Regions from separate parts of the Cytobacillus solani genome, predicted to be linked through region 2. Evidence: riboswitches for the same ligand, from Rfam matches in the RefSeq annotation. Region 2 holds a riboswitch; the other holds the start of a gene.

Region 1 (3,423 bases), 2.3 Mb from region 2:
CTCTCTCATAAATACGTTCCTTGTCAAAAACCTGTCCTGAATGTTGCGAGAGTAATTCGATTATGTCGAATTCTTTTTTCGCAAAGCACTGCGGCTCATTTTTGAAAAATAAACATCTGGCAGAATAATCAATCGCAAGGTCACTGTCAAATTTAATTTTTGGCGACCTTTTTTGCCGACGCTCACGCCGAAGATGTGCAGCTACTCTAGCCCCAAGCTCATCAATGGAGAACGGTTTTACGATATAATCGTCACCACCAATGCCGAAGCCTTTTATTTTGTCGCTCTCCTCAATTCTGGCGGTAAGAAATAAAATTGGGCAGGTCACGTAATTCCGAATTTGAATGCAAACCTTTATCCCGTCTATGCCAGGCATATTTATATCAAGCAATATAATATCAGGCTGCTTCTCTGCCTTCTTTATCGCTTCTTTTCCTCCCGTTGCAGTAAGTACATCATAACCATTTAATTCGAAGTAATCACTCAGCATAAGTACAATATCAATTTCATCATCAACGATTAGAATTTTGTATTTCATGATATACACCTCATATTTGTAACATATCATCTGTTTTTCAATTTTTTATCAACATATATTAAGTGTAGAATTTTGGTTGATTTAAACCCGATATATTCATTTGAACCGATTGTTCCATACCCAGTTGCCCTATAGCGTACTGAATAATGGATTGGTAATAAAAAAATTAAGGATTCGTTCAATTGAAGGAAAGATATTGGCTGGTTAACTTGTAAAAAGTCTTTCATCAAGGATATGAAAGCCCGCTCTCGGTGGGATAGTTTGTAAAAAGTCCTTCATCAATTGAATGAAAGCCTGTTCTCAGTCGATCATCACAGTAAATAAAGAATAATTTTTATAGATTAGTATAAATTACCACTTTCGCATCTATTTTAATTAAGAATATCATTATTATATTGTAAAATGTTTATTCGATTTCTAATTCTAAATGATAGGCGTGTACAGCTATCATGCTTAATACATAATAAAAAATAGCATGTGAAATTCTTTGTGAATTCACATGCTATATATGTGTTCTTATATTAGTTTCTCAAATTTCACTCGTTTGTTTAATGCATACATTAATGGAATTCCTACGGCCATGACAACAAACTCACCAATGGCAGTTGTGACCCATGTAAATCCGAATGGCAACCCGAATGCGAGGTTAAGTTCAAGAGCGATGATCCACATCATACACGTAAAGACGACTGTGTTTACAGCCATTCGAACCCAGATGTTCTTAATATAACGACAGCAAACAATTGTGATTAGCAATGAAATCAACGAATGTCCGACACCGAAAATAAGATCATATGCTTTCATTGGTGAAAATAACAGATTGGTTAAAAATACACCTAGAATCATTCCATAAATATATTTTTTATTGAAGACAACTAGATGATTGAACATTTCGGATACCCGAAATTGGATAGCAGTAAACCCAAAGGGCTGGATGAGCATAGAAACAGCAATATATAAAGCTGCTAATATTCCATTACCAACAAGTGTTTTTACATTCATATTCTATTCTCTCCTTAGTTTTTTTCCGTGGGAGGTTCTCGAACCACGTGAGCATTGCTCAAAGATTAAATTTTATAGCAGAGGAACTTATTTGTCAATTTACTAAATTAGTAGGATTTTTACCATAGTCCTACAAATGGCCCTTTCGCTTGACATTCCAGTAAATAAGTATTATTTTAAATATAATGAAAATTCAATATGAGCGGATGACTATTGTGGGAGAGTGCATTATGATAGGCCACCGAAGGGGCAAGTTCCGAAAAGACCCTTGGAACAAATCTCTCAGGTAGAAGAACCACAATTAGGACGCATCTCTGGAGAGCTCGTATACATTCGTACGGCACCAAAGGGGACCCATTATTGGGATGAAACTCTCAGGTATAAAGGACAGAGAAGGGTAGAAATTACTACACCTTTTCTGTCCTTTTTTATAGGAAAAGCGTTTAGTAATTAAATGAATTTTCCTAACGAATGCAGCATGAGGGAGGAGATGTAGAAATGACTAGAAAAAGAATGACGTTATCCAATCTGATTAGAAATAATAAAGAAGAGCTTTTAAGAGACCGTGAACAGCTTGAGAAAATTGAAAAACGGATTGATGACAAATATCTGGAAAGAAAAAAGGAAGCTAAAGCGATATAGGAATTTCCTAAATCCATTCAATATAAAGTGAAACTTTCATCAGTGTGGTCCTACTGCTTGTTTATCTGCTTCAAATTTGCTCTAATGAAAAATAATTTTATTGACAATAGAACGGTGGTTTGATTACAATTAAGGTAATAAATCAAATAGTAACTCCTAAAGGGGAGTAGCTTTTACAGCAAAGTCGTCATTTCAGAGTGTTAAGCTCTCGGCTTTGGTGGCAACATATTCGTTGTTAGCAAGACCTTTACCAATTTCGGTAAAGGTCTTTATTGTTTTTGAAGCCTTTACCACTGTGGTAAAGGCTTTTTCTATTTTTTGAAGAAGCCTCTTCCACTTACTCATTTGATTCAATAAATATTTGGAAGGATGATGATTACATGGAACTAGCAATTTTACTAGAATACGGTGGAGTTTTGTTATTATTAATTGCGCTGGAGGGGCTTTTGGCAGCAGATAATGCATTGGTTTTAGCGATTATGGTTAAACACCTGCCGGAAGCGGAAAGAAGGAAAGCATTATTCTATGGACTTGCTGGAGCCTTTGTTTTTCGATTTGGTTCTCTATTTGCTATTTCATTCCTCGTTGATGTTTGGCAGGTTCAAGCGATCGGGGCACTTTACTTGTTGTTTATTGCCATTAATCATATTTATAGAAAATTGATAATGAAAAAAGGAGAAGAACAGGCGGAGATTGTGAAGGGGAAGAAAAAAGCAGGTTTTTGGATGACTGTTTTTAAGGTGGAATTAGCGGATATTGCCTTTGCAGTTGACTCCATACTAGCTGCGGTCGCATTAGCTATTGCTCTTCCAGATTCAGGGCTGCCGAATATAGGCGGACTAGATGGCGGAAAGTTTCTAGTCATCTTCGCCGGAGGTTTCATCGGGTTAATTATTATGCGCTACGCTGCTAACTTTTTTGTTAAATTACTTCATGCAAGACCAGGCTTGGAAATTGCTGCTTTCCTTATCGTCGGATGGGTAGGGGTGAAATTATCGGTTTATACACTTTCACATCCTGCATTATCTGTGCTGCCGGAAGGCTTCGCTAAGTCGCCAGAATGGAAAATTACCTTCTATGCAGTATTAATCTTGATCGCGATTGGCGGCTGGTTCTTATCAAAGAAGAAAAAAGAAACATCAGTTGAAGAATGAACCAGTTTTACAATGTTGCCTCTGATATTCACAGCCTAGGAAAAACCGGAAAATGGTATAATCAACTTATATAAAAATACCTTTTTC
Region 2 (3,423 bases):
TGCATAGGTTTTCACCACTTCTTTTGCTTCTGGATGAACAGCGCTTGAAATGAGCACTTTTTTGCGGCGTGTTTGCCCTGCACTAAGCATCGCTGCTTCAGCCAAAGCCGTTCCTCCATCGTACATAGAAGAGTTCGCTACATCCATCCCCGTTAATTCGCAGATCATGGACTGGAATTCAAAAATTGCTTGCAGCTCTCCCTGTGAAATTTCAGGCTGATATGGCGTATAAGCTGTGTAAAATTCAGAACGTGATAACACATGGTCGACAATCACTGGCATATAGTGATCATAGACACCTGCACCTAGAAAGGATGTATGGCTTCTTAAATCGGCATTTTTTTGTGCCATTTGTGTAAGTTCTTTCATTAATGCCGTTTCTGTTTTCTTCGGTTTAATGTTATATTCCCCTTTAAATCTTACACGTTCAGGAATATCACTGAATAATTCATCAATTGAGTTGACTCCGATTGTTTCGAGCATTTCTTGCTTATCAGTCTCTGTCATCGGTAAGTAGCGATGTTTCATTGTTAGATCTCCTCTCCTACTTTTTCTCTCTTTTATAGAAAGGCGTAGCCGCCACAACAGCTTTCAAGCGTTTTCCGCGTATTTCAACTTCTACTTCAGAACCAATATCTGTATGTTCTGGTTTTAATAGAGCGAGGCCAATGTTTTTCTTTAATGTAGGTGATTGTGTACCTGTAGTCACTTCGCCAATTTGTTCATCGCCTTTATATACAGGATAGCCGTGACGAGGAATCCCGCGGTCAATCATTTCAATCCCTGCTAATTTTCTTGGTAAACCCTTCTCTTTTTGAGCGGCAAGTGCTTCTTTTCCAATAAAATCTGCTTCTTTTTGTACTTTAACCGCGAAGCCAATTCCTGCTTCAAGAGGAGAAATTTCTGGTGATAATTCTTGCCCATATAGAGCAAGATTGGCTTCGAAGCGCAATGTATCACGAGCTCCTAAACCACAAGGGAGAACTCCTTCATCCTTACCAGCTTCTAAAATATCTTTCCAGATTGCCACAACGTCTTTAGCATCGCAATATATTTCAAAGCCGTCCTCACCTGTATAGCCAGTTCTAGAAACAAGTGCTTTCTTTCCATTTAAATCTACATTCTCCTGAAATTTAAAGAAACCAATATCAGCTAAATTTATGTCTCCTGTAAGCTTTTGCAGTATTTCCTCAGCCAATGGGCCTTGGATTGCCACCTGAGCCGTTTCATCTGAAAGATTTTTTAGCTCCACATTGCCTTCAAGATGCTCTTCTAGCCATTTATAATCTTTTTCAATATTTGATGCGTTCACAACAAGTAAATAGTGATTATCTTCTAATTTGTAAACGAGCAAATCATCAACAGTTCCGCCATTTTCATAACACATAGCTGTATACTGGGCTGCTGAGTTTTTTAATTTTGAGATGTCATTCGTCATCATTTTTTGAAGGTATGAAAGGCTGTCAGAACCCTTTACTTCAATTTCACCCATATGGGATACATCAAACAAACCAGCTTTTGTTCTTACTGCTTCATGCTCTTCTTTGATGCTTGAAAACTGAACAGGCAGATCCCAGCCTCCAAAGTCGATTGTCTTTGCACCATAGTCTTTGTAAACATCAAATAATGGTGTTCGTTTTAACTGTGACATTTACTCGTCCCCCTTTAATCCTTTTGAAAGGTTTGAAAAAATTTACCTTACATCCATAAAAAAAGACAGAGAATCCCCTCGTATCGTGAGAAGATCTCTGTCCTTGCACCTGAAAGTTTACCGTTTACGGTTTTCCCCTTTGGTGGCTCATTTATCGAGAAAAGCGCAAGCACCTGGTCACCCTCAGGATGGCTTGTGACCTCGAGGGTTAGGCGCTGGAGCTAGACAATAAAAATGAGCTCTCTCCAGAGCTACGTCCAACAAGGGTTCTTTTGCCTGAGAGATTCACAATAAATATTGCTTGCTCCTTCGGCGCTACAAATGTAGTCTCTCCCCTTGCCTTCATCCGCATTTATAAAATTTTCCCAATTGGTTCATACTAAACGCAAATACCAACTGAACGATTACGGAAAATAAAAGTAAACAATATTATTTCGATTAACTAAGTAAAGTGGCAAATTTCAAAACTTTCAAAGCTAATTTTATCCTACCATTAGAACCACTTTTGAGCAATGGGGAATTATTTTTCTCTTTTTAAGGAGTTGGATTAGATGACAGTGCAAATAAATTTTGATTCTTCATGGCAAAATGAGTTTTTACATAGAATTGAAGAGGACGGACCATGGGGAAGCTGGGAGCTTTATAAACTAGCCTTAGAAGTAGAAAATCATACAATCATTCCTGAATTTGAAGGACTTCAGGCACCCAAGCATCTATCAAGCCTTATTCCTTTGCCACATCAACTGGAAGTGGCTAAACAGGTAGTAGAAAATATGAATGGAAAAGCGATTCTTGCTGATGAAGTTGGATTGGGAAAAACGATAGAAGCTGGCTTGATCTTAAAAGAATATATGATTAGAGGACTAGTGAAAAAGGTGCTCATCCTTGTTCCTGCTTCTCTTGTCACACAGTGGGCCATCGAATTAAATTCAAAGTTTTTCATCCCTGCGATTGCACAGCGGAAAAGCTATGTATGGGAACAATGTGATGTGGTCGTATCTTCGATTGATACAGCTAAGCGAAATCCCCATAAGGATATTATCTATAGTCAAGACTATGATTTAGTCATAATCGATGAAGCTCACAAACTGAAAAACAATAAGACAAAAAACTATGAGTTTGTTCAAAACTTAAAAAAGAAATTCTGCCTGCTTCTGACCGCTACACCTATTCAGAATCGAATCAGTGAAATCTTTAACTTAGTTTCCCTATTAAAGCCTGGTCATTTAGGCAATGAAGCTGATTTCTATGAAAAATATCAAAAGGATTCACGATCACTGGATGATAATGAATATTTAAAAGAGCTTGTCAATAAAGTGATGATTCGAAACCGAAGAGCAGATACAGGGATTGAATGGACGAAACGAAATGTGGAAACATTGCCAATTGAATTTTCAAAGGAAGAAAGAGAGCTATATGAAGCAGTTACAAACCTTCGTGGAGATGGGAACTGGATGAGCTCAAGGCAATTTTCTGTTATGACCCTTCAACGGGAAGCATGCAGCAGCAGAGAGGCAGTTTTTTTCACATTAAGAAATATGCTCCAGAAAAAAGAAGAGCCTACAAAAGAATATCAGGATAAAATTCAATATTTAATCACGAAGGTAGAAGCAGTTCAAAAGAATGCAAAAGCAGAAAAGGCACTGGAATTAATTAAGCAAATAAATGATAAAGTTATTATTTTTACTGAATATCGAGCCACACAAATGTATTTACAATGGTTTCTTAAGCAGCACGGAATTACATCAGTCCCTTTTAGAGGCGGATTCAAG

The links. A riboswitch is a leader RNA that binds a small molecule or an ion and turns the genes downstream of it on or off. The one in region 2 is predicted to bind glycine.
Region 1: linked by a shared signal. The riboswitch ahead of FI644_RS05895 (FbpB family small basic protein) and the one ahead of gcvT (glycine cleavage system aminomethyltransferase GcvT) in region 2 are both predicted to bind glycine.

What each region holds. Positions count from the first base shown of each region.
Region 1 covers NZ_CP041305.1:1,159,771-1,163,193, reverse strand. The annotation lists gene FI644_RS05905 (response regulator transcription factor) at 1-538, opposite strand, end outside; gene FI644_RS05900 (QueT transporter family protein) at 1,055-1,540, opposite strand; PreQ1 riboswitch class I at 1,549-1,593, opposite strand; glycine riboswitch at 1,747-1,848, shown strand; gene FI644_RS05895 (FbpB family small basic protein) at 2,039-2,182, shown strand; gene FI644_RS05890 (TerC family protein) at 2,563-3,336, shown strand.
Region 2 covers NZ_CP041305.1:3,443,802-3,447,224, reverse strand. The annotation lists gene gcvPA (aminomethyl-transferring glycine dehydrogenase subunit GcvPA) at 1-528, opposite strand, end outside; gene gcvT (glycine cleavage system aminomethyltransferase GcvT) at 545-1,651, opposite strand; glycine riboswitch at 1,747-1,902, opposite strand; glycine riboswitch at 1,906-1,997, opposite strand; gene FI644_RS17230 (DEAD/DEAH box helicase) at 2,203-3,423, shown strand, end outside.